2 regions of the Paenibacillus nicotianae genome follow, and region 1 is predicted to be linked to the other one. Evidence: riboswitches for the same ligand, from Rfam matches in the RefSeq annotation. Region 1 holds a riboswitch; the other holds the start of a gene.
What was found. A riboswitch is a leader RNA that binds a small molecule or an ion and turns the genes downstream of it on or off. The one in region 1 is predicted to bind S-adenosylmethionine.
Positions count from the first base shown of each region.

Region 2: another riboswitch for S-adenosylmethionine. It lies ahead of ACFSGI_RS05645 (2-hydroxyacid dehydrogenase); the one in region 1 lies ahead of metA (homoserine O-acetyltransferase MetA).

Region 1 covers NZ_JBHUGF010000010.1:2,496,586-2,501,302, reverse strand. The annotation lists gene ACFSGI_RS15145 (HAD-IA family hydrolase) at 1-2,010, shown strand, start outside; gene corA (magnesium/cobalt transporter CorA) at 2,182-3,117, opposite strand; SAM riboswitch class I at 3,585-3,718, shown strand; gene metA (homoserine O-acetyltransferase MetA) at 3,857-4,717, shown strand, end outside.
Region 2 covers NZ_JBHUGF010000010.1:308,177-312,893, forward strand. The annotation lists gene ACFSGI_RS05635 (LacI family DNA-binding transcriptional regulator) at 1-411, shown strand, start outside; gene ACFSGI_RS05640 (molybdopterin oxidoreductase family protein) at 446-2,497, opposite strand; SAM riboswitch class I at 2,722-2,813, shown strand; gene ACFSGI_RS05645 (2-hydroxyacid dehydrogenase) at 3,072-4,100, shown strand; gene ACFSGI_RS05650 (FGGY-family carbohydrate kinase) at 4,072-4,717, shown strand, end outside.

The DNA of each region.
Region 1 (4,717 bases):
GAAGGACAATCGATCACACTGGATAAATCAATTGTGTATTATTCTTCGAAAGATTATGAAGTAGAAGACTTGCTGATTTTGGCACAATCTACATTAAAAGATGTGAAAGCGAATGGCTGGGATACTTTAACAGCGAAGCAAAAGGAATATTTAGATGAGTTCTGGGAAATTGCCGATGTAAATGTGGAAGGCGATGAACTGTTACAGCAAGGATTACGATACAATGCGTATCAATTATTCCAATCGGTCGGTCGCGATGGCAAAACGAATATTAGTGCTAAAGGAATTACAGGAGAAGGGTATGAAGGACATTATTTCTGGGATACAGAAACTTATATGTTACCATTCTTTTTGTATACTAAGCCCGAGTTAGCGTTACGTCTGTTGGAATACCGTTATTATACATTGCCAAAAGCAAGAGAACGCGCAGTAGAAATGGCAGCCGAAGGCGCTCTATTCCCGTGGCGGACAATCAACGGAGAAGAAGCTTCTGCTTATTATCCAGGGGGAACCGCTCAGTTTCATATTAATGCCGATGTAGCTCATGCTATTATTCAATACGTAGAAGCAACAGGCGATCAAGACTTTTTGCAAACCAAAGGTCTAGAGATGTTGATCGAGATTTCAAGATTCTTCTTATCAGTAGGAAATTGGATTACAGGCAAAGGATTCTGTATTAATGGAGTTACCGGCCCTGATGAGTATACCGCGATTGTGAACAACAATACGTATACGAATATTATGGTCAAAGATGCATTAGAATTTACTGTTCATGAATTAACACAGTGGGAAGAATTGACTCCAGATTCTTATCTTGCTATGCACAGTGTAATGGGACTAACCGAGGAAGAAATTGCAGATTGGGCACGTGCTGCGGATGAAATCTATATCCATCGTCAGAATGGACTGATCGGTCAAGATGATTCGTTTCTGGATAAAGGCGTATGGGATTTTGACAGTACACCGGCTGAAAATTATCCATTGCTTTTGCATTATCATCCATTAGTCATTTATCGTCAGCAAGTAATTAAGCAAGCCGATCTGATTCTAGCATTTTATTTGCTAGGGGAGAAATTCACCAAGCTAGAAAAAGTAAAAAACTATGCGTACTATGAGCCATTGACGACACATGATTCTTCATTATCAGCAGCGATTCATGCGATTATTGCAGCAGAACTTGGCAATATGGATCATGCTTATAATTTCTTTATCGAATCAGCACGTATGGATCTGGATGATATTCATGGCAACGTCAAAGACGGTATCCATGCGGCTTCGATGGCAGGTAGCTGGCTAACGATTATTGGTGGATTTGCAGGAATGCGTCAATATGATGGTCGCCTGCATTTTGAACCGAAGTTACCACCAAGCTGGACAGAGTACTCCTTCCGGGTACAATTCCAAGATCGTCTTGTAAATGTGAATGTAGAAGGCAACAAAACAACGTATAGTCTTGTTCGCGGGGAACCGTTGACGATAGAGCATTATGGACAAGAATATGTAGTAGCAATGACACAACCGCTTGAAGCAAATAATCGTGATCTTTGTGCGATTGTGTTCGGCTTGGAAGGTGTCGTAATTCCGGTGATTGATGAAGAATCGGAAACGATTGAATCCGCAGAATTGTTGCCAGGCGTAAATGATTTACTTCAACATTTTGCTGATCATAACATTGCTGTAGTATTGGCATCTCACCGTACCGATGCAGAAGAAGTTGTAGAGAAATTAGGAGTACGACAGTACTTCAACCGAATCATTACATCGGATGATGTAGAGTTCAGCAAGCCTGATCCTGAAATATTTATCAAAGCAGCGAATTCCGTAAATATTCATCCTTATCATACAATGGTTATCGAAGATTCTACCGAGTCGATTCAATCGGCTCGTCAAATCGGGATGAAAACAATCGCTGTAAGTTCTCTATCCCGAATCGATAGCGCTCACTTTACAGTGCCCGGCTTAGATGGACTAAACCTAGAAACCATGATCCGCTGGATGCAACTTCCTTAAGCGCTTGGCATCATAAGCGCGACCAAGTCAAATGGAAAATGATTTTCGTGCAGCAAAATATCTTACAACTAGCGCTTGGTATCATAAGCGCGACCAACTCGCTAAGTCACCAATCAAAAAAAGCTGTCCTTGTTCATCTAATGACGATGAATAAGGGCAGCTTTAATCGTTTCAGATCCAATCTTTTTTGCGGAAAGTGAAAAACATAGTTAGACCTAACGTGATCATAATTCCGATGACCAACGGGTAACCGAAGCGCCAATGCAATTCGGGCATATCTTCAAAGTTCATTCCATAAATACCTGTAATCACAGTCAACGGCATAAATATCGTTGTGATTGCTGTAAAAACACGCATAATTTCATTCGCACGATTAGAGATACTGGACTGGTAAGCTTCTCGTAAGTTACCCATCAGATCGCGGAACGTATCAAACATCTCGGATACTTTTACCGCATTCTCATAAACGTCACTGAAATATTTTTGCAATTGATCATCGATCAGACGAAGATCTTTTTTATTCAATGTATTGATCACTTCACGCTGAGGGCCAAGTACACGTTTGAGCCATAAAATCTCGCCACGCAAACCAATAATTTCATTCAAATGTGATTTTTTAGTATGCATCAATATATTTTCTTCCAGTAGTTCGATTTGATCTTCGATCCGGTCACCTACAGCGAAGTAATTATCAACAACAAGGTCAATTAACAGATACATAAATTTATCAGCGCGGCTAACTTCCTCTTCCCATAGAATCGGTTTGAGTACACGCAATTCATTAATTTTCTGCTTGGTGACAGTAATAATATAATGCCGTCCTAGAAAAATATTCAGGGCACGCAAAAAAATCTCTTCGTTATCAAAACGAATACTGTTCACTACAATAAAATAATGACTTTCATAAATTTCGATCTTAGGACGTTGTTCTTCTTCACTCAAGCAATCTTCTACAGCTAGATCATGAAGCATAAATAATGGTTGTAGTTCTATCAAATCTTCCAAATCTGCATCGATCCAGTAAAATCCTTCTTCAGGTGCTACCAGTGTGTCGGTAATATTTTCTACTGGAGTGAATGCTCCAGCATTAACGTGCCGAACTTTCATTGTGTTCTACCCCTTTATTATGAAATGAGCAGGGAAAGAAGCGGCAACCGCACACCTGTTTACAAAGCTTCGCTATAATTTATGAAAAAACGGAGAAGATTTTTCAATAATGGCGCGTTACTCCAGTGCCCTATGGTTGTCGTTTGTTTCCTGCAATTTGTCCATCCGTCCTGCTGCCAACTGGGCCTCGGGTCGCCTTCCATTTTGAAATTCACCTCTTTGTGATTTAGATATTTATGAAAACCATGAAAAAACGTCAAATACTTGTTAAGTATAACGTGGTCTTGAGAGCCTTTCAAGCTTAAATAAGAAACCTCTTTTTTTAATCAACCAATACAGTTACCAACAACTTATTTATCGGTTTGATCCCACTCATTTTTCACAGCACTTGACGGCAGACAGTAGAATAGTATAAATTATGGTATAAGAAAAGTATCAAATCATGTTATTTTAAATTGAATAAGCAAATCTTATCAAGAGCAGGTGGAGGGACTAGCCCGATGAAACCCGGCAACCGGCGGTATAACCGCACGGTGCTAATTCTTGCAGAGATATAAGTTGATGGATCATCCTAGACTTAATATCTGCTGACAGATGAGAGAGGCGTCTATTATATACGCGAACATATCGCAAATGACCTTTCTCAAGTATCAGGAGAAAGGTCATTTTTGTATATGCTCTTAATGAATCTTTCTCCTGAAATGATAAAAAAATATACACATTCAAGGAGTGAACAAACATGCCAATCAAGATTCCAGATAGTTTACCTGCCAAAGAAGTATTAACTGGGGAAAATATTTTCGTAATGGATGACAGTCAAGCATTTCAACAGGATATTCGTCCATTGCGGATTGCTATATTAAATTTAATGCCTACAAAAGAAACAACAGAAACGCAGTTGCTACGTCTGCTGGGAAATAGCCCGCTTCAAATTGATATTTATTTGTTACATGCACAATCCCATACATCTAAAAACACATCAACAGAATATTTGAACTTATTTTATAAAACATTTGAAGAAGTCAAACATCTACGATTCGATGGTCTGGTCGTCACAGGCGCTCCTGTAGAAACGATGGACTTTGAAGATGTGAACTACTGGGAAGAGATTCAAGGGATTTTTGATTGGAGTAAAAAAAATGTTACTTCAACAATGCATATCTGTTGGGCTTCACAAGCAGGACTGTACCATCATTTCGGTGTTCCCAAAGTTGATTTACCTGAAAAATGTTTTGGTGTATTTCCACATACATTAAATAAAGAAAACGTAAAATTGCTACGAGGATTTGATGAGTTATACTTTGCTCCTCATTCCCGTCATACCGAAGTACGTCATGAAGATATTGCGAAAATTCCTGAATTGGAGATTTTATCAGAATCAGAAGAAGCAGGAGTATATCTAGCTGCAACCAAAGATGGCAGTCAGATTTTTGTAACAGGGCATTCTGAATACGATCCCTTGTCACTGAAATGGGAATATGAACGTGATATTGCGAAAGGAATGGATGTTGCACCGCCGAAAAATTATTTTCCAAATAATGATCCTACTCGCACACCACCTTCTACCTGGCGTGCTCATGCGAATTTATTATTTTCCAAC
Region 2 (4,717 bases), 2.2 Mb from region 1:
CAGGAGCGGTTTCGTGCATACCAAAATACACTCCATGCCGCAGGGCTTGAAGTGTATCAAGATTGGATTTTTCCAGATTGTATCCATATGAGTGATGGAGAACAGATCGCCAAGCAGATTGCTGCTATGGAATCTCCGCCTTCTGCATTAATCGTAACAGGCGATGAAGCCGCCGCAGGCGTTATGTTAGGCGCACGTCAATATGGATTACGTATTCCAGAACAGTTAGCGATTATTGGTTATGATAACCAACCGATCTCTGCTGGATTACAACTGACAACGATTGATCAAAATTTACAAGAAATCGGTAGACAAGCGTTCTCTTTATTTTATGAACGCAGTCTGGATTCTACTATCATGCCAGTGAAACGACTTATTCCTTATACATTAATTGAACGAAAAAGTGTCTAAAAACGATGATGATAGTTGTACAATTTATTAAATACTAACTCGATTTCTTGATCACATCGACACGACCGGAAAAGAATGTCGCACCACCGCCCATATCTGCTAAGCGATCTGAAGTGAGTGCATTGACCAGATGGGTCGCTTGCTGATTGTCAGTGTCTGCCCATAGCCCCTGGCTCACTACAACACCTGGCAATACATGCTCACCTACCGTAGCAAGCAATTCGCAAGAACCGCGCTCATTCCAGACAGTTACCCAGTCGCCATCTTCAATACCGGCATTCTGTGCATCCACCGTATTCATAAATAACTTCGGTGTTTTTTCAAGACCGATATGCTTGGCATTATTCGAAAAGGTGGAATTTAAAAAATTATGATTAGGCCCCGGTACAAAAATATAAGGATGGTTACCTTGTTCATGAAGCGGTGTATAAGTAGGCAATGGTGGTAATCCATCACGCTCCATATCGGCTGAATACAGTTCGATTTTGCCACTTGGTGTAGGGAGACGATCCGGGAATATATAGGGACGGTCTGCTTTGACATATTGATGCTCGATCAGTGAATCATACGTAATATTTTTGAGTGCAGGATTAGCAGGATTATCTAGCGCCTGACGAATAAGCTGTTCATCGCTATCTTGTAATGCCTGGTCTTCATAACCCATCGCTGTAGCTAATAAACGGAATACCTCGGTATTGGATTTACTTTCGCCATAAGGAGCGACAACCGGTTGTTGAATCTGCATATAATGATGCCAGTACGAAGCGTAGAAATCTGTATTTTCAAAAGCAGATGTTGCTGGCAACACGATATCTGCGTATTTAGCAGTTTCGGTTAAAAAGAGATCATGTACCACTGTAAACAAATCGTCTCGTGCTAATCCTTGTCTTACAAGTGTCGCTTCTGGAGTGACAACGGCTGGATTAGAATTGTATACATATAGCGATTGTACAGGTTCAGCCTCTTCCAACAACACACGCCCCAATTGATTCATATTGAAAGAACGGGTATTACGATTAGCTAACAAATCTGGACGTTGTAGTGCTTCTTCATTAAAGGTGAGCTGAAATGTATTAGACTTGATAGCACCACCGCCACGTACTAGCCATTGTCCTGTAATAGCAGGTAGACAGGCAATCGTCCGTACATTCATACCGCCATTGTCATGATGTTGTAGACCATTTCCGATCCGAATCAGAGCAGGGCTAGCATCTCCATACATACGAGTCAATTGATATAGATCATCTACAGGTACGCCTGTAATCGTTGATACGGTTGCAGGATCATATTGCTTCACATGCTCACGCAATTGTTCATGTCCTACTGTATATTGCTTCATAAAATCTTCGTTTACTTTATTTTCAGCAAATAAAATATGCATCATTCCTAGAGCTAGTGCACTATCTGTTCCTGGCAAAATCGGAATAAACCAATCCGCCGATCGTCCTGTTTGATTTTTATGCACATCGATCACAATCACTTTAGCACCTTTTTTGCGAGCTTGTTGAGCTAAAGTCACCTGATGCATATTAGTGCTGACAGCATTAATCCCCCAGAAAATAAATAACTGTGTATCTACTGTATCTTCAGGATCAGTACCAATACTGCCACCCATTGTGTATTTATAACCGGCTGAACCGGCGGCTGTACAAATTGTCCGTTCGAGTAGGCTTGCACCCATACGATGGAAAAAGCGGCGATCCATGCCTTCTGCGGACAGATTGCCCATATTGCCATAAAAGCTATATGGAAGAATACTTTCAGGGCCGGAAGTAGATATTAACGTTTTCCATTTTGAAGTAATCGTGGTGATAGCTTCTTCCCATGAAATAGGCTCAAAAAGACCTTCACCTTTGGCTCCGATTCGTTTGAGTGGAGTAGTCAGGCGCTTGGTATCATAAATACGTTCTGTCATATTACGAACTTTGTTACAAATGTTGCCTTTGGTAACTGGATGGTTAGGATCTCCAGCAATTTTGATGATTTTACCTTTTTCTTTATGCACAAGCAGTCCGCACTGATCAGGACAATCCAGCGAGCAGACAGAAGGGAATATTCCATCTTGTTGATCAATATAAGTAGACATATATCATGCTCCTTTCGTAATACCAATACTGTAATGAGGGCAGAAATAGGCTTTGAATACGTTATAAACTATCATAAATCAAATTTTAGATTTAATGTTGACTTTTTTACTAGGTTTAATTAGAATAAAGAAAATTATTTCGTATTCGACAAATTTAGATGTTTTATACCTTATCGTGTCTGATATGGATTTGCAAGCTTTTTTGACAACTACATACATTGAATTTTCTATCCAGAGAGGTGGAGGGACTGGCCCTACGAAACCTCGGCAAAAACGTGCCAATTCCAGCAAGCTTGAATCGCTTGGGAGATAGGAAAGCAGGATCAATTATTGCATTATTCTGTTCGGATTATTTGAATAGCATAATGAATAGATAGCTAACCTCTTTCCTTGATATGGGAAAGAGGTTTTTGTATTTTTTCAGTATACCGAATAGAGTCTATGTAAAATCTTAACACTTACAATCATACCGCTATCGCTAGCAAACAAAGAACTCTCTCTACCATGTTACTTTCTTACTTTAAAGCTTCACTTAAATAACACTGCACCTAAGTGTACCAAAGGAGATTGAATAATGAAAATATTAATTACAGCCCCTTATCATGAGCAAGGTCGTCAACAACTAGCAGATACGTTTGGAGAAGTTATTTACCGTTGCTGGAAAGATCATGGACAAGCTTATCAAGAAGACGAATTAATCTCGTTATTACAAGAAACTGAAGCAGATGCAATTATCGCAGAATTAGATCAAATTACTGAAAAAGTAATCCAAGCAGTTCCTAAGCTTCAATTTATCGGTGTCTGCCGGGGCACGCCTTCCAATGTAAATGTACCTGTTGCTACAGATCGTCGTATTCCTGTTTTCTATACACCTGCACGTAATGCACAAGCTGTAGCTGAAATGGTAGTTGGCAGTCTGATTACCTTTTTACGCAGTATTATTCCATCCAGTCAATGGTTAGAAGCAGGAGAATGGCAAAGTGGTAGCTTAACTGCTTATCTCAAATTTAAAGGTAATGAACTGGCTGGCAAAACAGTAGGCATGGTTGGTTTTGGCGCGGTAGCTCAGCGTACAGCAGGTATTTTACGTAGCTTCCCTTGCGATATTCGTTATTACGATCCATATGTAACCAGCCCTGACCCGCGTGATCAAAAAGTATCGTTAGCCGAGTTATTTGCTACAAGCGATATTGTATCTATTCATTTACCTGTAACTGAAGATACCAAAGGATTGATCGGCACAGAATTATTGCAATCGATGAAACATGATGCGATTTTTGTAAATACAGCACGTTCAGTAGTAGTAGATCATGATGCATTAGTTGAACAGTTACAGCAGAATCAAATTCGTGGAGCGATTATAGACGTATTTGATCAAGAGCCACCGCTTCCTAAAGATTATGAACTCATTTCATTGCCTAATGTTTTGGCGATTCCACATTTGGCAGGTGCAACGTATGAAGTCGAAGACCATCATGTAGAAATTATGAATACAGCAGTTATAGATTGGTTTGAGCATCATGACACCGCAGTGAAAGTGCTCTACAATAAAGCGATTTTGGAGGATATTAACAATGACACAACAAGCGTATCTAGTCTTTGATATCGGTACCGGTAATGCTCGTGTAGCTGTTGTGGATATCAACGGTAATGTATTATCGATTGAACGAGCTGATATTTTGTATCATAATGATGATCTTTATCCAGATGCACGTCACTTTATACCGGAAGTCTTATGGGAACAGATCGCTGGACTTGCGAAGTTAGCATTATCTAACGTTCCAGATATTCATATTCTCGCTGTCACTTCAACAAGCCAGCGTCAAGGTATTGTACTGGTCGATGAAGCCGGTGAATCTTATCTTGGATTGCCGAATATTGATAACCGCGGCCGAGAGTGGGAAGAACGATATAGTGATCAACCTTCTATTTATCCGATTACAGGCAGAACGCCGTCTGCTTTATTTTCAGCAATGAAGTTAGTCGGATTACGTGAGCGTCATCTACAGCAGTATCAACGATTGAATCGCTTTACCAGTATTAGCGATTGGGTCACTTATGCGCTTAGTGGTGTGCTAAGTTACGAACCGTCTCAAGCATGTGAGACTCTTCTCTATGATGTAGAGCATAATGACTGGTCTACAGACATGTGTCATACATTTGGCATTGAACCGACAGTATTACCTTCATTAGTACCTTCAGGTAGCGTGCTCGGAACAT